Regions from separate parts of the Thalassotalea sediminis genome, predicted to be linked through region 2. Evidence: predicted binding sites of a transcription regulator. Region 2 holds the regulator's gene; each other region holds the start of a gene.
The links. The regulator FNR, encoded in region 2, switches genes on or off when oxygen is low (the NO sensors DNR and NnrR bind a similar motif). The targets are predictions, from matches to a motif close to TTGATCTAGATCAA.
Positions count from the first base shown of each region.

Region 1: the regulator FNR is predicted to act here: its motif matches at 2,387-2,400, upstream of QUE09_RS16660 (GbsR/MarR family transcriptional regulator).
Region 3: the regulator FNR is predicted to act here: its motif matches at 6,176-6,189, upstream of QUE09_RS00440 (TraR/DksA family transcriptional regulator).

Region 1 covers NZ_AP027361.1:3,686,986-3,695,281, forward strand. Annotated here, with positions in the region: gene cydB (cytochrome d ubiquinol oxidase subunit II) at 1-329, opposite strand, end outside; gene QUE09_RS16655 (cytochrome ubiquinol oxidase subunit I) at 322-1,698, opposite strand; gene QUE09_RS16660 (GbsR/MarR family transcriptional regulator) at 1,792-2,337, opposite strand; gene QUE09_RS16665 (SLC13 family permease) at 2,657-4,486, opposite strand; gene QUE09_RS16670 (DUF4382 domain-containing protein) at 4,652-5,629, opposite strand; gene QUE09_RS16675 (magnesium transporter CorA family protein) at 5,856-6,824, opposite strand; gene QUE09_RS16680 (CHASE domain-containing protein) at 6,887-8,296, opposite strand, start outside.
Region 2 covers NZ_AP027361.1:2,077,152-2,085,447, reverse strand. Annotated here, with positions in the region: gene uspE (universal stress protein UspE) at 97-1,026, opposite strand; gene fnr (fumarate/nitrate reduction transcriptional regulator Fnr) at 1,142-1,858, opposite strand; gene QUE09_RS09565 (sulfite exporter TauE/SafE family protein) at 1,898-2,566, opposite strand; gene ccoS (cbb3-type cytochrome oxidase assembly protein CcoS) at 2,563-2,763, opposite strand; gene QUE09_RS09555 (heavy metal translocating P-type ATPase) at 2,774-5,161, opposite strand; gene QUE09_RS09550 (FixH family protein) at 5,165-5,659, opposite strand; gene rne (ribonuclease E) at 5,841-8,296, opposite strand, start outside.
Region 3 covers NZ_AP027361.1:90,950-99,245, reverse strand. Annotated here, with positions in the region: gene QUE09_RS00460 (Tex family protein) at 1-522, shown strand, start outside; gene QUE09_RS00455 (methyl-accepting chemotaxis protein) at 586-2,118, opposite strand; gene QUE09_RS00450 (DcaP family trimeric outer membrane transporter) at 2,419-3,477, opposite strand; gene QUE09_RS00445 (S9 family peptidase) at 3,831-6,110, shown strand; gene QUE09_RS00440 (TraR/DksA family transcriptional regulator) at 6,239-6,550, shown strand; gene QUE09_RS00435 (HP1242/YdcH family protein) at 6,562-6,813, shown strand; gene QUE09_RS00430 (GFA family protein) at 6,861-7,271, opposite strand; gene gloA2 (SMU1112c/YaeR family gloxylase I-like metalloprotein) at 7,283-7,702, opposite strand; gene QUE09_RS00420 (isochorismate lyase) at 7,692-7,994, opposite strand; gene QUE09_RS00415 (putative quinol monooxygenase) at 7,994-8,284, opposite strand.

The DNA of each region.
Region 1 (8,296 bases), 1.6 Mb from region 2:
ACAGCTGCTTTAGCTCTAAAGTCAAAAGCGACTCCTCGCAAGATTAAGCCAATCAGCATAACCGCGCATGGCAAATACAACGCTTTTAGCACCATACTGTGAGCCGTTGGAAAAGCAATCAGTAATAAGCCTATGGCTAATACGAGCCAAGTTTCGTTAGCATCCCAAAAAGGGCCAATAGAAGCAATCATGGTATTGGCGTTATTTTGATTGTTCATTGGTAGTAACATACCAACGCCTAAGTCGTAGCCATCTAAGACAACGTATAGCAATGTTGCTAACGCCATTAAGCCAACAAATATTACCGCAAGTGATTCTTGATCAAACATGACTATTCTCCAATGAGTCTGAACGATAAGGAGAGGTAACATTTGTTAACTCCTCATTTTCATATTCTTCAACTTTTACAGCACGTCTAGCCATTAAAAAGATCGTATGAATATAGGCAACCAATAAACCTATATAGACAGTGCAATACATCATTAAACTCGTGACAACATTGCTTGGTGCAATATCAGTGACGGCTTCTTTAATGGTTAATACGCCACTCACTAAATAAGGTTGACGACCGATCTCTGTGACATACCAACCTGCCAATGTTGCCAACCACCCTGAAAAAGTCATCCATAATAGAACCTTAAGAAATAATGGTGATACGCTATCATGACGAAATAACTGAAACCTTGCGATCCAAGCAATAAGTATCATCAGTAGTCCTAACCCCACCATAATACGAAAGCCAAAAAACACGGGTTTAACGGGTGGATGTTGACCTACAAATTCATTTAAACCTTTTATTTCACCGTCAGCTTGGTGAGTTAAAATTAGGCTTGCGAGGTTTGGTATACCAACTTCAAAGTGGTTACTGCGAGATTCTTCATCTGGAATAGCAAACAATAATAACGGTGCACCTTTTTCTGTTTCCCACACGCCTTCCATTGCAGCCACTTTTTGTGGCTGATGCGCAAGCGTATTTAAGCCATGAAAGTCACCAACCAACGCTTGTAATGGTGCAAGTATCGCTGCCACAGTTACCGCGACTTTCAAAGTGAGTTTGGGCGCTTTTTTATTGTCACCTTTTAATAAACGATAAGCACTTAACCCGGCAATTAAGAAAGAAGCTGTTAAACCTGATGCCAACAACATATGAAAAAAGCGATAAGGAAAAGACGGATTAAAGATCACAGCAAACCAATCTACCGGATAAACAATACCGTCTCGTATTTCAAACCCTGTAGGTGTTTGCATCCATGAATTTAAACTTAAGATCCAAAAGGCTGACAACGTGGTACCTAATGCGACAACTATCGTCGCAAGCGTATGAATTTTCGGTGGTACTTTTTTTATGCCAAAGAGCATTATGCCAAGAAAAGTCGCTTCTAAGAAAAAAGCCGTAAGTACTTCGTAGCCCAGTAGCGGCCCAGCAATATTGCCAACTTTTTCCATAAACCCTGGCCAGTTTGTGCCAAATTGGAAAGACATTGTGATACCACTAACCACACCAAGCGCAAAAGTTAGCGCAAACACCTTAACCCAAAATCGATAAGCGCGCATATAAACGGGGTGCTGTGTCTGGTCAAATCGTACTTTAAAAAACACTAAGAACCAACACATTGCAATTGTGATGGTTGGGAAGAGAATATGAAAACTAATATTTAACGCGAACTGTATACGCGATAACATTTCTGTGTCTAACATAACGTACCTCTGCCGAATTTGGCGTGAGTTAGCCTAAGGCGCAATAAACGTATTGCGTCTAAAAAATAATCTTATTTAATAAAATTTTAGTGCTTACTTAGACTTTACAATCTTATCTTTAAAGTCGAGCATTTTCACAACACCGGAGCCAAGCTTCATTAACGTGGTTAGTTTCTCTGGGCTAACGCTTTGTAGTTCTCGCGCCCATTTAGTTATGGTTTCAAGCAAGTCGTGTATTTCGTCCATTTGTTTTAATGCGTAAGCCTCTTGCTGATTAGCCGGTTCATCAAGTAATGAATCCCGTAATAACGACAGTGTTGGATCAACCTCTCGTTTGCTACGCTCCTCAAAAATGCGATTTGCTAGCGCCCAAATACTCCCAGACGGCATATAGTAATCTTTACGATCCCCAGCAATATGCTGAACATTGACTAGCCGCCAAGACTGCAACTCTTTAATGCCCATACTGACATTACCGCGCGAGATACTTAGCGTTTCACCAATTTCATTTGCAGACAATGCTTGCTCACTCATCACTAATAAGCCCATAATTTGGCCGATCGTACGATTAAACCCCCATCGACTGCCCATTTCACCACAATGCATAACAAAACTTTCTATTTTAGGTGACAACTTCATATTTTAAACTTTCAATAATTTCTGAACGTTTAAAATATTAGAATGATTTTTGATCTAGATCAAGTTAAATTTACGACAATTATTAATAAGAATGACGCATTAGTTAAAGCTGTATTCCATGCTTTATTGGCAATAATTTCTCATGTTGCTAAGCCATTTCGACTAAAAAGGATAATCATTAAGTTTGGTTAAAAACTACTTAACATTTACGCTAGATTGGAAAATATCGACTCATTCCAATGTTACATCAGCATTGCTAATTATCGATCGGTAGATATTTTTACACAAAAAGGGGGCGTCTTAAGACTCAACACGACCACTAAAAATAGAACATATATAATAGAAAAGACAATGACAGCCACATTAAAATAATAAGTGGAATACCGGCGCGAATAAAATCAGAAAACTGATAACCACCGGCATTCATCACAAGTAAGTTTGTTTTGTAAGCCATCGGCGTCGCATAACTAAGATTGGCACCAAACAAAACAGCAAGTATGAATGGTTCAACGGGTAACGATAACTGATTTGCAACGGATATCGCTATTGGTGTACCGATGACCGCTGCGGCATTATTTGACACGATGTTTGTTAAAATAGCGAGCATTAACATTAACGACGCAATAATACCCCAAGGCGGCAAATCAACCGCAAAGGCAACAAACACTTGTGCAATATATTCAGCGCCACCTGTTTGCATCATCGCGGAACCTAATGCTAATGATGCAACAACAATAAGAATCACTTGCGTACTCAATGCTGATGACACCTCACTCCAATCAATACACTTAGTAATCAACAAAACTAATATGCCGCACAGTGAACTGATAGCGATAGGCAAAATACCCACGGCAGCAACCGCAACAACAAGAAATAGCACGAATAATGCGATAGGCGCTTTTTTCGAATAAGGTAAATCTGATGCCCCATCTATAATTAAAAAGCCCTGCGAACGCTTTAATTCTGCGACTTGGTCGGCGTCTCCTTGCACGAGTAATACATCACCAGCATGGATAATAACGTTGCCAATACTTCTTCGACCTATATCCATTGCTTTACCGTTCCGGTGCAGCGCCAGAACCGATATGCCATAACGTTTCGCAAATTGAACATCTTTAAGCGTTCTGCCGACTAAATTAGACGCTTGAATCACTACAATTTCCACCAACTTTTGCTTTTCAGCATTCAGAGGATGATCTTCATCAACTTTGTGAGCACCAGAAAACAAGGTAGCCTGTAAAACAGCTTCAAACTCTTTAAGTTGTTCTGGGTGTTCCTGAATATGAAGCCTGTCACCTTCTTTAAGCACCGTATCAGGAAAAGGGCGAATACTACGATAATCTGGGCTACGTTGTATTGATTCTATACTCATTTGATCGTCGGTTAACTTGAGTATTTCTGCGACTGTTTTACCATTCGCAATGCTATCTTCATTAATATTTAAATAAGCGCTAAAAAGTCGTGGCGATGTATCAGGTAAAGACGCGGCACGTTGTGGTAGTAATTTGGGAGCCACTAACCATAAATAGGCAATCGCAATAAAAGCAGCGATAATCGCGGGTGCACTAAAATCGAACATACCAATACGCGGTAAGCCCATATCACTGGCAACACTCACCACTAACAAATTAGTTGAGGTGCCGATCGTTGTCGTCATCCCTCCTACCAGCGTGGCTAAGCCCATAGGTAATAGCATTGGAGAAGTATCTGTTTTCGTTCTAAGTGCCACACTCGTTAGGATAGGTAAAAGTAACACAACAATTGGCGTATTATTAACGAAGGCACTTAGGGCACCTGCGATGATGAGTGTTACCAAGAGTGATATTGCAGGGCTAATTTTCCACAGTTTTGCTAAGTTTCTGCCAACCGGCACTAAGGCCCCTGTTCGCACTAACGCATGGCCAATAATCATTAATGCACACACTGTTACCAGCGCTTCATGGCCAAAACCAAAGAACAATGATGATGGCTCCAAGTGCTGACCATTTAAATCGAATGGAAACACGGTAAAAATCATACAAAGTATAACGAGTACCGCAAGAGATGAGGTTTCTAAGGGGATATCTTCTCGTCTAAAAAAATAGAGTGCTATCACAGTTAGTACTAACATGGCTAACGCATGGTTATTGGGAATGTCTGGTATGGTCACATTCAACTCGTTGATTAATTTAATGAGCACTTTTAATCAACGTTAGCATTCGACTCACTAAAAGGCGAGAAAGTAACAAAAATAAGTTAATGAGTTATTGCTACTAATGTACATTCAGTAAAAAAGCGAAGCATAATTGCTTCGCTTTTTTCACACTAAACCTAGTTAAAAGTTTACTGTAGTTTCTTGCCCCACAACCACATCTACTGTTTCCATATTACCTTCTGGTGAAGGAATAACTAAGCCGTCATATTGAACATTATCGTCAATTTCAACGCCACAAAATAACGCGACAGTATAATTACCTTCAGCGACAAAACCTATGCTATAAGTACTATCATCGTTTACTTTGGCCGTTGCAATAGGCGCAGTAGCTGTTGGCACTTCTCCTGCGAAGGTTGTATCTTCAATATCAAACATATCACCCAATTCAGTAGGTGCCGCTTCATATAAATAAACAGTACAAGCACCTAAATTAGTATTTTCGGCTGATATTAAACCACTAATTGATCCCGTAGCACCTTCAATACGCACACCATGCGGCTTAATAATAAAGCCATTTTTAGCAGGATCATTTCCACGTTGCACCAGAGATTGTCTTAAATCAAACTCAATAGTGTAGGCAGGTACTTCGCCTTGTTGTTGTGCGTTTTCCGTCACCATAAACGCACCTAATCGTAAGCGTGAACTGGGGACTTTTATTGCATATTCTGTTGCATCATTATCAAGCATTACATAAGAGCCTTCATCAATAACATTGAGCTCCATCGTGTATTCACCGACATTTAGCGTTACGTTTTGTGTTTCATCAATAATTTTCAGTTGACTAGTGCCCTGATGATCGAGCAAGTTTACTTGAATTGAGTCAACGACTTCCCCCATGTCATTAGTAAACTGGTCAATCATGACTTCTTGTTTACCGTTTGTTTCATCGGTATTTATCAATTTAATGCTGCCAATTTCAATTGCAACAATCACGGCATCATCAACAGGTGCATCACTAACCCCCAATGAAAACGTCGTCGTAGCCTGTGAATCGATAATCACATTAGTAGAACCATCACTACTACTCGATGAACCACCACATGCAGCTAAAAATACACATGCAGAAACAAAAGAAAATAATGCCTTTTTACTTATCATAAGTACCTCTTTGAAAAGTTTTAGTTAAAACGACTTAATAGAACTATTTAGTTTTGGCATAAAGTCATTATAGCGGCATATTCAGTAATGTTTTAGGCTAAATACGAAAAATTTAGTATTTATAAAGGTATTCTTTTATTTTTATTATACTTTCAAAGCAATGCTAGCGATGGCTGACACTGTGTTTTTCACTAGCTTCGTAATTAAGTAGCAAAAGATTAAAAAGCTATAGCCATTTTTTTCTTTTAAAAACGACAACAAGTACCACAGAAATAACAAGCATCACACCGAGCAAAATAAAATAACCATTAGCCCACTTAAGCTCAGGAATGTGCTCAAAATTCATACCGTAGATACCCGCGAGAAAGGTCAAAGGCACAAAAAGCGCAGTGATCACCGTTAACACTCGCATTGTTGCGTTTAATTGATGCGAAGTTACAGACATGTAGCCATCAATCAGATCACCACAAATATCGTAATACATTTGCGATAAACTCAACAGTCGCTCTAATCGCTCTCTAAGATCAGTTAAGGTATGAATTTCTTCCGGTGTAATTAACGTCGTTTCGTCATTTTCAAGGAAGTTATTTAATGATTCACCAATAGAAACGTGATAATTAAAGGTACGCCTTATTTTTACAAGCTGTGAACGATAAGACGTTATTTCCCGCATCATTTTGTCGTTTCCACTTAATTGAAATTGATCTTCAATTTTCTCTAACTGTGCTTCAAAGCTAAACAACTGTTGTAAGTAATTGCCGCAACTGGAATGAAAGATTTGTAACGCTAAATGCACAGGACTGCGCGCCAAAAACTTAGCGCTTTTTTCATGAAAAAGCGTATTAATAGCGATAGAACACTCACGATGACAGGTGATTAATATACGATGACCAATGAACATACCTAACTGTAGATGTTCAAAATCTAATACGTCGTCATAACGCACAAACCCTCGGTATAATAAACAAATATAGTTATCAAATAATTCTATTTTCGGGGGGTGTCTTTCACGTTGTACATCTTGTATGGCTAACGGGTGGCAACCTAAAGAAATTAACATCTGTTTTTCTTTCTCTTTGTCCAAACCTTCTAAATCAAGCCATAACGTGCTGTCTTCATTATTTTGCCAACGCTCAATGAGCTCTTCCTGACCAATCTCAGTAGAAGTGCTGGAAATTAACAAGGTTCTAATCATTACTTTTAATCCTGTAGTACCACAAAAGTTTGCGATGAATTATGTTAGCCATTAAATTGCCGTCAATGTTCAGTTTTATCTGCAATAATTTTTGCAAAACATGTCAGTAATCTATCAACATTTATTGGTTTAGTGAGGTGCTCTGTAAACCCTACCTGTTTGGCATATTCAACACTTTCAGAGTTTACATCAGCAGTCAAAGCAATAATGGGTAACTCTTTATACGCATCTATCGCTCTAATTTGCTTGGTTGCCTCATAACCATCTAGCACCGGCATTTGGCAATCCATCAACACCACATCAAACGGCTGATTTTTAACAGCCTCAACACCTTCTTGGCCATTGTTAGCAATTTCTGGTTCAATATTCTGCTTTCTCAAAATCGTTTTAATTAATGCCTGATTAATACGGTTATCTTCGACCACTAATACGCGTAGCATTGAAAAATCTTGCTCAGGTGCTTTTTCAACTTGGGCGACTTTATCGTACGAAACGCTCAATGTGGCAGTAAAGGTAAATTCAGAGCCTTTTCCTTCCTCGCTAAAAACAGTGACATTCCCCCCCATGAGGTAACTTAACTCTCTTGAAATTGCGAGCCCCAAACCAGAACCGCCATAATTACGAGAAGTAGAGTCATCAGCTTGAGTAAAAACAGTAAAGAGCTTTTGTTGATTTTGTCTGCTAATACCGATACCCGTATCTATTACCTTGATCAGTAGTTGTGCTGAACCGCTTGCCTCTAACTTAGCGCTAGCTTGCAACGTTATCGAACCGGTAGCTGTAAATTTCACTGCATTACTGCATAAATTAACTAACACTTGTTCAATGCGAGCTTGATCACCAATAAAATAAACATTGGCAGGGATTTCATCAATTAGCTGCCATTTCAACCCTTTATTTGCAGACATTGTTTCATAAATAGTGGCAATGCGTTGTAAACTCGCGTGCATATCAAAATGATGCATAGATAACTCAAGTTTACCGACCTCTATTTTGGAAAAGTCCAAAATATCGTTAACCAAATTAAGCAAAATATCGGAAGACACTTCAATCTTGCTTAAATATTCCTTTATCTCTTGTGGTTCATCCGTGTGTTGCGCCATTTGAGAAAAACCAACGACAGAGTTAAGCGGCGTACGTATTTCATGACTCATATTCGCAAGAAAGCGACTTTTGGCTTGATTTGCCTCTTTAGAAACCTGTACCGCCTGATGCAAGGATAGCGTTTTTTTCTCAACTAAATTATTAAGTACTAAGTGTCGATTGTTCATCAATAACACCATCGCAACTATACAAACAACCAAACCAAACTGAAAAATAAACAAGACAAAATGTGAGCGGCTTTGTTTAACTTTTAAATATGACTGATTAAGCGCCAAATTTAAAAACCACGTTTGCCCAGAGTGAAAAAACTGCATGGTTTTAACATCTTCCCGATCACTTAAACGGATATTCTTTTCTTCAGTATTGCC
Region 2 (8,296 bases):
AGAGATTATCTAGTGATGATAAGTAAAAAAATAACCAGCAACGAATGCTGGTTATTTTATTTATAAAAAACTTGCTTATCTTACATTGCAATTATGTTAACTTTGCAATGGTGAAACATAGCCTTCTGGTTTTAACGCTAAAACATCACAATTTAATCGATCAATAACATGTTCAGCTGTGTTACCGATCAAAGCAGCGGATAATCCTGTTCGTCCAATTGTGCCTAGTACCACGAGCTCAGCATCAAGTTGTTGTGATATTTCGTCAATAACATCTTCAGGAAGACCTTCTTTTACATGTGTATTCCCAGCGTCAATATGATACTTTTTCGCATGTGCAGTCATGGCTTCTTCATGGTGTTGACGCATAGAGTCGTTATACTCATTAGCGTTAAATTCTGGTATCTCTATGGCGATATTAACGGGTGTACCCGGATAAGAATTTACTAAATGAACATTACCATTAATAATCGAACCTAGTTGCACCGCTTCTTGTGTAATTATATCGTTAAGAGAGGTATGTTCAATTTCTTCACTACCCACATTAATAGAAGCAACAATATTACCGTTCTCAGGCCAGCTATGATCTTTAACAAGTAATACCGGGCACGGACATTTTCTGAGAATATGCCAATCAGTTGGTGTAAATATTACTGATTTTAGCTTATCGTGTTCATGCGTGCCTTTGATAATAATGTCAACGTCGTGATGAATTGCTTGTTCAATTATTGGTTCGAAAGGACGATTGTGCCAAACAACTTGATGACGTATTGATATACCTTGAGGGTTTTCAGTGGCAATAATATTTTCTAACCACTGCTTTCGGTCATCGATTAATGACTGGCGCATTGCCTCTCTTTCTTCGCTAGACAACATCGTGGTCATTTCATAGGAGAAATCATAAATAGATAAAAATGCGGTAATACTTCCATTTGTTTTTTGTGCAAGCTCAATCGCTCGCTTTAACGCTTTTTGTTCTTCGGTCGTTGGATCTATCACCGCTAATATATTTTGATACTTTTCCATATTATGACTCCAAAATAGTGTCTTTATTGATCAATTATAGTGATTATAAGAAGAACCGCACTTAAATTAATTGTTTTAAATCAAAGCTTGAAATAAAAATTGTACAAACAATCCTTTAACCTGCACTTTCCACTAATTTATCCAGATCTACAATGGTAATAAATTTTCCATCAACGTTTATGATACCGTTTTTATGGAATCTATTGAGTAAACGACTTATTGTTTCTACCGTTAAACCAATATAATTTCCTATATCACTTCTCGTCATTGTTAATCTAAATTCTGTTGCAGAAAGGCCACGATCTTTATAACGATTACTTAAACTTGATAGAAATGTGGCTAATCGTTGCTCAGCATTTTTTCGGTTTAAGAGTGTTAACATTTCTTGATCTGTTTTAATTTCTGCACTCATCATTCTTAAGATTTGCTTTTTTAGTTTAGGCATCGTATTTGATAGCGCGTCAAGCGTATCATATGGAATTTCGCAAACCATAGATGTTTCTAATGCCGTAGCAAAGCTTGAATGTTCTGAAAGTGCGATGGCTTCAAACCCCAATAAGTCACCAGCAAGATGAAAACCTGTGATTTGTTCTTCACCACTTTCGTTTACGGTAAATGTTTTAAAGGTGCCAGATCGTACAGCATACAATGATTTCATTTTATCGCCATCATGAAATAATTGCTCGCCTTTATGAATAGGGCGCTTTCGATCGATAATTTGATCCAACGTTTGTAGCTCTTGTTCATTAAGAGAAAAGGGTAAACAAAGTTCACTAATGCTACAATTTTGACAATGAATATGTTGTTGACCTGAACACTGATTGTTATACATAACGTCCCTAGGTACAGCTATTTGATTGCTCGAATAGTATTAAAACATGACGTGATATGCAAACTTTAGTGTAATGAGTCCATAAAAGATTAAGCCTATCGCAATTAAACGCCTGACCCAGCGTTTTTTAAAGAATAACGTCAGGCTTTGAAACCCCAATGAAACAGTGAGTAATGCGGGTAATGTACCAAGACCAAAGAAAAACATGATGCCCATACCGCTAACTGCACTGCCGGATGCAATAGACCAGGTCAGTGTAGAATAAATTAACCCACAAGGTAACCAACCCCACAACATGCCTAGTCCTAACGCCTTAGGCATTGAATTAATAGGTAATAGACGTTTGCTTAATGGTTGTAATTGTTGCCAAAAGCCACGTCCGAGTTTTTCCACATGATTAAGCCAAAATAGCCATTGACCAATGTATAGGCCTAAAAGAATAAGAAAAATACCCGCAATGACTTTTAATATAATAACTGGAAATCCAAGCGCTTGTACGCCCAAGGAACCTGTCCAACCGGCAATGAGACCAAGGAAGGAATAGGTAATAATGCGTCCTAAATTATATGCTGAGATATAATAAAATGACGTTTTACTTTGTTTCTCAACGGCAGCGGTTAACATAGTTGAAATACCACCACACATGCCAATACAGTGTCCCGCGCCTAGTAAGCCAATTAAAATAGCTGAAAAGTAATCAAGTGTCATTTGTCGCGAAGGTCATTTTGATCGTGTTCAGGTTGAGGTTTACGATCATTTTTATTTTTGTCTTCTTCAAACAAAATACTTAAACCTTGCTTTTCTAGGTCATCGAATTGATCAGATTTTACCGCCCAAAAGAATATATAAATGCCAAGTGCAGTTAAGAGAATTGCTATTGGGATTAAAACGTAAATTACACTCATAAGTTTCTGTCTATTTTACTTTTAATAGGCGTAGTGAATTTGTAATAACTAATATCGAGCTTAACGACATACCAATAACTGCCATATAGGGAGTTATGTAACCACATACCGCCAATGGAAGTACAATAGCATTATAACCAAAAGCCCAGCCATAGTTTTGCCAAATAATAAGTTTTGTTTTCTTCGCAATATTGCGTAGTAAATTGATTGAATTAAGTCGATTACTTAATAAAATTACATCTGCGCCACTTTTTGCAACTTCAGTACCACTGCCCATAGCAATAGATACATGTGCTGCACCAAATACTGGTGTGTCATTAATACCATCTCCAATCATAGCGATGGTATAGTTATCTTGCAGTGCCTTTAATGTGTGCATTTTATCTGTTGCTGTTAATTGGCTATGTACTTGTTGCAGTTGCAATGCTTGTTGTACTTTATTACAGCCTTCTTGATTATCACCCGACAGCATTATCGACGCGATATTGTCACGCCTTAATGAATCAATAACGTTTTTTGCGTCATCTCTTATATTATCGATAAGTGATATAGCGGCAATAGTTTTGTTATCTATCGTGATGATACATGCATAGGAAGAAAACTGTTGTAGTTCAGTATTATTTAACAGCCACTTAGGTTTACCTATTTTAACTTGCTTGCCATCTATAATCCCAGTAACACCGTTACCAGCATCTATCTCTACTTGATCACTGATAATTTTAAAGTCACGATAACTTGCGAACGCTTTCGCTATAGGGTGCTCTGAATGCGCCTCGATACTCGCTGCGTAAGCTAATATCGTCGATTTGTCATAATCATTAGTGAGTAACTTTACTTCAGCGATTTCGAAGTCGCCTGTTGTAAGTGTACCTGTTTTATCAAAGGCTATGGCATTAATTTCTGGTACGGTTTCCATAACATGTGAAGATTTCACCATGATACCTGAGCGGTTTAAACGGGTGGTTCCACATGTTAGTGCAGTGGGAGTAGCTAGTGATAATGCACAAGGGCAGGTTGCTACTAATACTGATAAGGTAATCCAAAAAGCTTCTGAAGGCATGTGTTGTTGCCAATAAATGGCAGTGCCAATAGCTGTTAGTAATATTGTTGCGACAAAATACTGTGCAATGCTGTCAGATAGTTGTGCAATTTTTGGTTTATGCGCCTGCGAAGCTTCGCTTACACGAATTAGTTGGCTTAAAAATGATGCATTGCCGGCTTGTTTCACTTCAACGAGTAAGTTGCCATCGCCATTAATGGTACCTGCAAATACGCTATCGCCTACTTGTTTGTCGACAGGCATTTGCTCCCCCGAGAGCATTGCTTCATTGATTGGGCTTTTCCCTTGAGTAATGACGCCGTCTGCTGGGATCACTTCACCAGGTTTTACAATGACGATATCTGAAGGGATAAGCGTGCGTGCAACAACGTATTCTTCTGCACCTTCAGAAAGTTTAGTTGCAGTCATTGGCATTAACTTTAGTAAATTTGCTGATACTTCTGCCGCTCTATTTCTTGCTCTAAATTCTAAAAATTTTCCGATAAGCAGTAAAAAGGTAAACATAGAAACAGATTCAAAATACACTTCACCTGTTTGATAGATCGTTGCCCATGTACTGGCAATAAAAGCTAAGATGATTGCGATAGATACTGGTACATCCATTGATAAGCGTTTAGCCTTTAAAGCATTGAATGCCCCTGTATAAAAAATAAATGCGCCATAAGTCACGATAGGAAACGTAAGAAATAGACTCGTATATCTGAGGTAAACCTCAATATGTTCATCCATATCTGAGAATGCGCCAAAGTATAGGCCCACAGCTATCATCATGACTTGCATCATTAAAATGCCAGAAATACCTAAACGTTTAATAAATGCTTTACTTTGTGCTTTATTAGATTTTTCAACGTCATTTGCCTTAAAAGGTAGCGCGTGATATCCCACTTTTTCTATGGCAATTAAAATATCGCTAAGTTTTATGACATTGTCATTCCAACGAATGTTTGCTCTTTGTGTTGTTGCATTGACACTGATACTGCTAACACCAGACAGTTGATTAATCTGCATTTCAATTAACCAAGCACAAGCGGCACAGCTGATACCTTCTACAGTTAAAATGGCTTCTTTAAATTCACCATCTTGATAGATAAACTCACTTTGTAAGCTTTCTTCATCAAGTAATGTGCGTTTTTGTAACTGTTCAGGAATTAACGCTTCACCTTTTGGTGCTGATTCAGTTCTAAATCGATAGTAATCTGTTAATTGGTTGTCAACAATGGTTTGAGCAACTGCTTCACAGCCAATACAGCACATTGGTTGAGGGGTATTATCGATAGTGACAAATGCAGAGAAGCCTTTAGGGATGGCTTCTCCACAATGGAAACAAGATGTGTTCATAGCTTAATTAGCTTCGATAGCTTTAGGTATTATCTCAATAAAATCAGATTGTGGTAACGTAATAACGTTTTGTATTTTCCAATGCTGTTCAAACGGTGTAATCGTTACACGCCACTTTCCTGACACGTCCTGCTCAACAAATTGTCGATAATTACCGGACGCATCTGGTGTAAGTGCAAAGTAAAAATCTTTATCTTTTAAGGTCGAATGATAAAAATTAACATTTAACAATGGAAACTCTTTGTCTATACCTGTTGGTTTTATTACTAACTCTTGCTTATCAAGTTTTAACTCGAATTTCATACCGAGTTTTTGCGCAAGTTTTATTTTAGAAATTTCTAAATTTATTGCTTTACCTTTTTTGTAATAATCACCAACAACTAATGGATCTGGATCCGTATTGGCGATAATAACCGTTGTTATACCTGCGACAACGGCCGAAAAAGGAAGAAAAAATACAAGCCAAGCCCAGGGCTCTTTATACCAAGGTGTTTTCATGAAGTAATAACAGTTACTAAATAATGTCGCTATTATACTGATTTTAAATAGATGAGACTATTGAATTAAGTGTATTTGTTACTTTAGATCAAATTCCATAGTGAACAAGAAGCGCTTCTGCTTGCTATCGCTAAAAAAAAGGCCAGCATATTGCTGGCCTTTTAATATGACGTAATACGTATTACGCTGGTTTTACCGGACCAGACTGGCTTTGATTTGTCGCATGAGCACGTAAAGCTGACCTTCCTGAAGAGGCTACTTTCACACGGTCTTCACTATTAATAAACGCTGTTGGAATTTGACCAACGTTATGGTTTGTTAATGGTTTAAACATCTCTGCAAAAGCATGTCCTTTTATACGCTTACCACTGCTGTTTTCTTTAGCGTTTGTATTTAACGGTGACGCTTGTTTTACAATCTCTTGAATAACAGGCTCAACCTTATCAGCTTCCTGGTTATCCGTTACATTTTCTACTGTTTCACTAACCACCTCGACAGTAGTTTGGTTATCAGCTGGCTTTTCGCTAGATTCAGAAGCTGGTTGTTTCGCTTCTTTTACCGTCTCATTTGTAGGAGTAGAAACTTCCGTATCTTGGTTACTATCTGTAACTTTGTTTATTGAAGGTTCCACCGTTGTCGACGTTTCAACACTTTCTTGTGCTTCATCTTTTTGTAGCGGTTGTTCAACACTTTCATCCGTTACTTCATTTGATGTTGTCTCTGCTTGCGCTGAGTTTTCCGAAACAACAGGTGCTACCGGTTGTACTTCGGTTGCACTATTGGTTGAGGAAACGTCATTATTATCTTGAGCTACTGGTGTAGCTTCATTTGCTGGCTCTAAAGGCAAGTCCTGTTGAATTTCAACGTTTTTATTGTCTTGCGCAACCGCTTCTGGATATCGGGCTTCTACTGGATCAAGTGTTGGCTCGTTATTAACTTGCTCATTATTACTGTTTTGGCGTCTACGTTGGCCGTGAGAGCGTAAATGCCTTGGAGAACGTCTATTTCTAGTACGTTCTTCTTTGCCTTTTTTTGCATTTACGTCTTCAGTAGATGTTTCAGTTGTCGCAATTTCTTGAGCATTTGTAGCATCTTTAGTTAAATTTTCTTTAACTTTCGGTGTCGTTTCTTGTGCTTTTGATGGTTTTTTCGACGCATTTGCAGGTGACTTTTTAGTGTCTGCCTTTTCCGCGTTATTTGTTTGATCAGCTACACGTACCTTTTTGCGTACATTACGACGTTGCCTCTTCTCTGCAATTTTTTCTTCTTTAGGCTTTTGGTTTTTAGCCTGTTGGGGTTTTTTATGTTGCTTAAGCGGCTTATCTTTTTGATCTACTACCGGTTTCTCATTACGTCTATCAGCACGTTTTTCATGGCCGCGCTGATTTTTATTTCGTTGGTTTCTGTTACGTTGACCACCTCGACGTTCATAATCACGTTTGCCGTTTTGTCGTTGCGGCTTCTTATTACTTTCTTTAGTAACTTCTTCATTAGAAAATAATGATGAAAGCCATTTACCTATTGCAGCAAATAAACCTGTTTGTGCTTTTGGTTTTTCGCTTGTCTTCTTGTGATTAACTGGCGCTTGTTTAGGTGCACTCATACCTTGTAATAAAGGTTCATCTTTTTGCGTGCTCTTTGTATCAAACTTAGGCATAACGGCCAACTCAGGTTTGGCTTCTATGACTGCAGTTTGATAACTTGCTTCAGCAATACTCTCATCTTGTCTGACGCGCAACACTTCATATTGTGGTGTGTCTAAATGTGGATTAGGAATAATTAACACGCGGACACTGTGATGTTTTTCAACATGCATAACAGAACGGCGTTTTTCATTGAGCAAATACGTTGCAACAGGTACGGGCACTTGTGCTTGAACTTGCTGAGTATTATCTTTAATTGCTTCCTCTTCCATTAAACGTAAAACAGATAAGGCTAAAGATTCGACACCGCGAACATGACCAGTACCATTACATCGTGGACATACACCTTGGCTTGTTTCGCCGATTGAGGGGCGTAAACGTTGTCTCGACATCTCCAATAGGCCAAAACGAGAAATTCTGCCTAATTGAATACGTGCTCGGTCAGATTTAACTGCGTCGCGCATGCGATTTTCAACTTCACGTTGGTGACGTACAGGGGTCATATCAATAAAGTCGATAACAACAAGACCACCTAAATCACGTAGGCGTAATTGACGCGCAATTTCATCGGCTGCTTCTAAGTTGGTATTAAAAGCTGTTTCTTCAATATCTCCGCCTTTAGTTGCGCGAGCAGAGTTAATATCAATCGATGTCATTGCTTCTGTCGGGTCGATTACGATCGAGCCACCAGAAGGCAACCTAACTTCACGCTGGAATGCAGACTCTATTTGCGTTTCTATTTGATAATGCGTGAATAAAGGTACATCGTTTGTATAGAGTTTAACTTTACTAATAAAGTCTGGACGAACTACTTCAATATGATTGCGAACGCTTTCGAATGTTTTCGGGCGATCAATTAAAATTTCACCAATATCTCTACGTAAATAATCACGAATCGCACGTAAAATAACATTTGATTCCTGGTGGATTAGAAAGGGGGCTGGGCGAGATGCAGCTGCTTCTTCAATCGCTTTCCAGTGATGAAGTAAAACAC
Region 3 (8,296 bases), 1.9 Mb from region 2:
GATGATAAATTCGGAGAAATTACGGTAAAAGATGTTATAAAGGAGCTCGAAAAGCCTGGTCGTGATCCTCGCCCTGAATTTAAAACCGCAAAGTTTACTGAAGGTGTAGAAAAGATCAGTGATTTAAAGGTCGGTATGATATTAGAAGGGGTTGTCTCTAACGTCGCCAACTTTGGTGCTTTTGTTGATTTAGGTGTTCATCAAGATGGATTAGTGCATATCTCAGCGATCACTAATAAATTTATTTCCGACCCGCGCGATGTGGTAAAAGCAGGCGATATCGTTAAAGTAAAAGTAACTGAAGTTGATGCAGAGCGTAAACGTATTAGTCTGACAATGCGGTTAACAGAAGATGCATCAGCGCCAGTTAAACAGAAATACCAGCCGAATACTGCACCAAAGGAAAAAGCAAAGGGTAAACATCATTCAAAGCATCAAAACCACACTAAAAAACCTAAATCAGTAGAAAATGCTGCCATGGGTAATGCGTTTGCCGATGCTTTCGCAAAACTCAAAAAGTAATAAATTTTGCACAATAAAAAAGGCAATTGGGCGTAAACTCAATTGCCTTTTATTTTTTACTCATTAACGAAACGTTGAGCTAAGCGACTCTAGTGTTTCTGCACTCTTATTTACACTAATGCCGTAATTATTTACTTGCTCAGCAATTTCAGTATTTTCTTTAGAAATACTATCAATCTTATGTACATTTTGCGTCATTTCTGCCGCTGTCGCACTTTGTTGCTCTGTAGCAGTAGCAATTTGGCCAGCAATATCTGTCACGTCATCCATCATCGCTTTAATGCGATCCATACCAGCTTTCGCTTCTGTCGCATCGGCTACACAAGATTCAGCTTCGCCTTTACTCGACATCATGGTTTCACTCCACTGTTGCAGCGTTTGCTGAAGTTCTACAACTGATCCTTGAATTTGTTCAGTCGCTGATTGTGTGCGGCCAGCCAATGTTCTTACTTCATCGGCAACGACTGCAAAACCTCGACCTTGTTCCCCAGCGCGCGCTGCCTCTATTGCTGCATTCAAAGCAAGTAAATTAGTTTGGTCTGCAATGCCTTGAATTTCAGTCATGATGTCAGATATTTTCGTAATGTCGCTTACCAAATTACTGGCAATACTGGCCGCCGACTCTACTTCTCCAGACAACACACCTATTTTTGTTTGGCTGTTATCAATTACGCCAATAGCTTCATTACATTCAGACTGCATCGCGACAACTTTATCATAAGCATCTGTTGTACTTTGGCTCACATCTTGAACAGTGGCTGTCATTTCAGTCATCGCAGTGGCAAGTTGATCCAATTGCGAATTTTCATTAAATAACCCTTCTAACGAACGACTAGAGGTATCTTTTAACTTAATACCTAATTCAACGAGTCCTTTCCCTGAGTCATGGCTTCTGCCAAGAATTGTTCTTACTTTTGCTTGTTGCATTAAGAAGGGGTAACGCATCAATGCAGCAATACCTGTGCCGCTATAAATAAGCCTTGATGGGCTATCGAATGACTGTTGATAATCTGTTACTTGATTAGGAACATCAATAATTTCGTCTTTAAAGAGAGCAATAAGAAGCATCACTGTCAATAACAATACGCCCGCTGCAGGCACAGAAATAAAATAAGCAGATAACGCTAAAGCAACAAATAACAAAGCCGCTCCAACAGAACGTTTCAACGACACATTTGTTGAAAACTCACTTAACGACTTTCCTTGATTTATTTGTTGGTACAGTGCTTCAGCTTTTTGTTTTTGTTCAGCCGTAGGGCAGCAACGAACAGATTGATAGCCGACAATTTTATCTTGTTCGTACAAGGGTGTAACATAAGCATCAACCCAATAATAATCACCATTCTTACAACGGTTTTTAACCATGCCCCGCCATGAGTCACCGCGTTTTAGTTTCTGCCAAAGATCAGCAAAGGCGGCTTTTGGCATATCTGGGTGGCGCACAATATTATGATGCTCCCCTTCTAACTCCTGTTGGCTGTAACCTGCTATCCGACAAAAGTCATCGTTAGCATATAAAATAACACCTTGCGTATCAGTAACAGAGACAAGCTGCTCGGACGGTGAAAAAGTCACTTCGTTGTTTGTTGTGTTCATGAAGTTCAAAAGTTCCGTTGATATCGTATTCGTTGTTTTTATTTCTTAATTAAAGAATATATCGACAAAAACAACAAATTATTAAGTAAAAGAGTACAGAAAGCGCTAAATGTGTATTAAATATACAAATTATGCATAATTACTGATATTTCAAATAAAACAAAGGGATAACTTAGTTACCCCTAGGTAATACTATATGATACAACTAAAATGGCAAAGAAAAAAAGGGAAGCAAAGCTTCCCTATAACGTCGACCTTTTAAAAGCCAACTAACGCAAAAGGCGTATCATCAATGCAATTTTATAAAACATACTTAACCGAAAGCTGAGCGTAATCAGAATCAGCATCAAGATCATCGGCATCAAAGTTACCGAATTCTATACCGTACGAAAGCTTAGGCGTAATGTTCTTAAACAAGTTAATCCCCCAATGTGTACGTTCGCGATCAGACTCTTCGGTTTCAGTGCGGCCATAGAATACGTTGGTACGAATGGTTTCCGTCCAAAAGTGACGATACGCAACCGATATAGACGTTGTTTCTTCCACTTCTTCGCCCACTAAATCAGTAGCGGCAGCCGCGCCTACATAACGTCCAGTATTCCCGCCATGAAGTTGGAATCTAAAGTCATCTTTACCAACAGTTTTAATTCGACCAGCAATACCATAGCCAAATCCTGATTCAGAATTTCCCCCCACTGTTTCAAGTTGTTTTGCGACACCAGCAACAGATACGTTACCCCAATCACCTGAGAAGGTATATTTAGCGATAACATCAGGTACTGAATCTTTAGAGGCATAACCGCCAGCACCTGAATAACCACCATATGATTCAGGGTTTTCTATCGCAATTTGGAAGTTTCCATTAGTGTAACGAATCATATCTTGACGAATAAAGGCTGCTGCAACCAATGGACCACCAAAATCTGCAGCTTCCGCTAACGCACTTGTATTAACAAATGTTGACCACGTTTGCCCTACCGTCCAGTTTTTATATTTAATAAAGGCATGACGTAAACGTGGATGACGAGAATTGGTTAGGCGCTCGTTACCTCCACCACCATAAAAGTCCATTTCGATGAAGCCTGTAATATCACCATGAACATACTTGGTATTAAAGCGTGTTGAACTAGCAGAAAAACGTGTATTAGAAATGTCGTCATTAACAACGTGACCAATCCAAAAATCATCATTGGTTAACGTAGAGGTTGCATTACCATCAATATAACGGATATCACCTTGAATATATCCACCAAAGGTAATTTTGTCTTCATCAGACAGCTTGATTTCGTATCCTGCATGCGCTGTTCCAGCGAATGTTAGTAGACCTGTTGCCAGTAAACCGGCTTTGCGAATGTGCATTTTTACTTTCCCCATTTCGTGTGTATAGCCTGAGAGAGAAAACTGAACAATCTTTCGGCTATTTATCGTTATTTTGTGTACTGTTATTATTTTTCTTTGTATAACGGTAGAGACTAATCGCTGATTTAGAAATTAGACCTAAGTCTATAAAGCAGACAATTAAGCATAGACTTTAGTCGTATCTGAAGTAGAAAAGTACACTGTTAAATTAATGTCAACGAACCAACTTATCGTAAATACATGCCTTTTGGTCGACTGCTAGCGCAAATGCAGCAATATTCTGTGTTAAGCTCTTACGTTAAAATGAATAAAACCACGTTAATCATAAAAATTAGGAAACGGGTGCCCTCACCATGAACAAGTATTTATCATTGGCAGCGGTGATATTATCAGTGTCTAACGTTGCTCATGCAGACGTTACAATCACTGATTATCAGCGAGCAGAACAACAACTTTCGAGCACAACCAGTAAATTAGTTACGGGTACAGTTGAGTATCCAAATTGGTCAAACAACAATGTGTTATTGTATAGAAGCCAAACTGCGGAAGGTTTGCGTTTCTTTAAGGTCGATACCAAGACACAATCAAAGTCACTCGCATTTGATCACCAAAAACTTGCCGAATCACTGGCGCGTATTTCAGAAAGTGACGTAGACCAAAATAAATTACCTTTTTATCGCGTCACACTTACAGCAGACGACAAATTGAAACTGCGTTACAAAGGAACGAACTACCAATGCTCATTGAATCACTACCTTTGTAAAGAAGATACAGCGTCAGTAAAGCGTACAGAATTTATCTCGCCAGATGGCAGTAAAGCGGTATTCATTCGTGACCATAATCTTTGGATGCGTACTTTGAAAGACAACACAGAAACGCAACTAACAACCGATGGCGTTAAAGATTTCGGCTACGCGACTAATAATGCAGGTTGGGTTCGTAGTAACAAACCTGTGGTTACCTGGTCTCCTGATTCAAAAAAGCTGACTACCTTTAAACATGACGGACGCAATGTGGGCGAAATGGGTATTGTTTCTACCGCAGTTGGTCATCCAAACATTGATGTCTGGAAGTACCCTTTACCTGGTGATGAGCATGTATTCAAAATTCATCGAGTGGTGATAGACGTTGACCAAGCTAAAGTTATTCCATTAGACATGGCACCAGATGAACATCGTTCAACGATTACTGACCATGTGGCTGCTCGTGACGGTAGCTTATTAGACATCAGTTGGGCATCAGATAGTTCTCATTTTGCTTTTGTTTCTTCTTCTCGTGATCATAAAAAAGCAACTGTTCGCCTCGCTGATGCAACATCTGGCAAAGTGAAAACACTTTTTACAGAAACAGAAGAAACATTTTTTGAATCAGGCGTTCAGGGTGTTAGCTGGCAATACCTCGATAAATCAGATGAAATTCTATGGTTTTCACAACGCTCGAATTGGGGACATTTTTATCTCATCGACGCAAAAACAGGCAAACTGAACAAGCAAATAACCCGTGGTGATTGGACCGTTATTTCTCTATTACATGTTGATCAAGACAATGGTACCATTTTATTCACTGGCGCAGGCCGAGAAGGTGGCGATCCTTACTTTCATTATTTATACCGTGTTAAGTTAGATGGTTCTGAATTAACGTTATTAACGCCAGAGAAACAGCATCATCGCATTACGTTAAGTGAAGATGGAAAGTACTTTTTAGATCGCGTATCAACCTATATTACACCTGAAAAAAGCTATGTCCGTAGTACTGTAGATGGCAAAGGCTTTGCTATTGAAACAATGAATATCGATAAATTGAAAGACAATAACTGGGTCGCACCAGAACCTTTCATCGTTAAAGATAGAAATGGTGAACATGACATTTACGGTTTAATGTATAAGCCAAGTAATTTTGACCCAACGAAAAAGTACCCTGTGGTTAACTATTTATATCCAGGCCCACAAGTTGGTTCAATTCGTGGCCGGCACTTCCGTGCATCTCGTGGTGATAACCAAGCAATTGCAGAGCTAGGTTTTATTGTTATCGAAATAGACGCATTAGGCACACCTGGTCGCTCTAAAGCATTTCATGAGTTCTATTATGGCAACATGGGTGATAGCGGTATTCCCGATCAAGTTTCAGCGATAAAACAGCTTGCAGAAAAGCATCAATGGATCGACGACAGTAATGTTGGTATTTGGGGACACTCAGGTGGTGGATTTGCTTCAACACGAGCTCTGCTAATGTACCCAGATTTTTATAGTGTTGCAGTGTCTCAAGCAGGTAACCACGATAATAGAAACTACGCGGACGAATGGGGCGAAAAGTGGCATGGCATGTTAGTAAAAAATGAAGATGGCACAACAAATTATGATAGCCAAGCAAATCAACTCATTGTAGATCGTTTAAAAGGTAAATTATTGATTGCTCATGGTACAACCGATACTAATGTACCGCCATACAACACCCTAGTCGTTGTAGAAGCCTTAATTAAAGCAAATAAAGACTTTGACATGATCATGTTACCTAACCGCGGTCATGGTTTTGCCCGTGAGCCGTTTATGCTACGTAAACGTTGGGATTATTTTGTCGAACATTTAAAAGGTGTGACACCACCTAAAGAGTATAGTTTTACTACACTAAATTAATAGTCACATTAAACCAATGAAATAAAAAAGGAGCATAAAGCTCCTTTTTTATTTCCTGCACTTTTTTGTGCTAGATCAAATATCTTTAGCGTTTATACGCTAGGATATAGATAACAAAGGAGTTAATTATGACGACCGAGCTATCTCACAAGTTAAAGCAAAAGCAAGCAGAGTTAAGTAAACGTATTTCCGCTATTGAGGCAGACTTTAAAAAAGGTCGCTCTGCAGATTTTGCCGAGCAAACTACTGAACGTGAAAATGACGAAGTACTTGACGAAATACACCATGAAGCCAAACAAGAGTTGTCGTTAGTCAATCAAGCATTGGAAAGAATAGATAGTGGTAATTATGGTATTTGCCAACAATGTGAAGAACCTATCAAACCAGAACGACTTGCAGCGCTACCCTACACAACAACTTGTATTGAGTGTGCACAATAAGAGAGAGTTACATGCAAATAGAAAAACACGACTTACATCACGAATTTCCAGAGTACAAAACAGAAATTCATCAGCTGAAAATGAACGATGGACATTTTTCACGGTTATTTAAAGAATATGACGAAGTTGAACATGCGGTACATCGCATTGAAACAGGCGCAGAACACACTAGTGACGACCATTTAGAAAAACTAAAAGTACAGCGTTTACAACTAAAAGACCAACTCTTTACGTTACTTAAAGAAGCAAAACAGAGCGCATAGCGCTCCTTTGTTTGTAACCATAGAAAGGTTGTTAAGCAACGACCTTTCTACTTTTTTCTTGACGGTTCAAACGTTTCATATCTTGGTAACCTTGCATCCATATCCTCCCAATTTGCTTTTGATGTAACGAAGTTATGTGAAATAGGTTTTTCTTTTATTGCCGAGTCTACAATACCTAGTCGTAATCTTAACCGATCTATATCATCTAGGTTTTCACTATAAACAGGTGAGCCACAATATTTACAGAAGTGGCGGATACGTTGGGGTTTAAATGAAAACTGACTTAGTGCATCTTCTCCTGCAACAATAGAAAAGTCTTTACGCGCAACAAACCCATTAGTGGCGTATGCTGTACCACTATTTTTTCGACATAGTGAACAATGACAATGAATGATATCTTCAATAGAGCCATTAATTGTGATCTGTACTTCACCACATAAGCAACTACCTTTATACATATATTCCTCGACTACGCTTGATAAATTTCAATGGGAAGTTCATCAGGATCCTTAAAAAAAGTAAATTTTTTCCCCGTGTATTCATCAACACGAATAGGTTCAACGTTAACGCCTTGCTTAATTAAGGCAGCAACAACCTTATCTATCTTATCAACACAAAAAGCTATATGCCGTAACCCTTGAGCTTCAGGGTAACTCAGCCTTGCTGGCGCTGTTGGAAAACAAAACAATTCTATTTGATTACCATCTGGTAACGCCAAATCTAATTTGTAAGATTGTCTTTCTGGTTGGTAATATTCTGCGATCACGGCCAATCCAAGTAAATCTACGTAAAAGGTTTTCGAACGTTGGTAATCTTGGCAAATAATTGCAACATGATGCAGCCCATTTAAACCAATACCATCTTCTGGGGTTTTAATGCTATGTTTCATTTTGCCATTGCTTGAGCTCTTGTGAAATAAAGTAACCGACAAGATCACGATAAAGTTTTTCTATCACGTCGGGATTCAACGCCTGCTCTTCAGCCCAGGCTCGCCTTTGCTTAATCACCTGTTCAAATCTATGAGGTGCTTTAACTGAATCTTCACTCGTTTTAAATTTTGCTGCCGCCTTAACGTAGTCAAATCGCTGACCTATCAATTGAATTATAGTATGATCTAAGTAATCAATTTCACGCCGAATATCTGTCATGCCTTTGCATTTTTCAGGAACTAAAGACACCATTACTCCTTAACTAAGGTATAAAAGTCACCAATTGGCGGTGTACCAAATAAAGGCATTACTTCTTGCATTTTATCAGCAGGGTAATTTTGTAAAGAAGCTTGATGCGCTTCCTTTGATTGCCATTGCTCCAGTACGACAAAATGAAGTTCGTTTTGATCATCTTGAAGTAACTGACAACTGATACAACCCTTACTCGAGATAATATACTCGACCAAGGATTCAAAAAATGCTTTTAACATTTCTCCTTTGCCTTCAGCCGCATAAAACTGATTCACTCGATAAATAGCCATGTTTCATCCTTA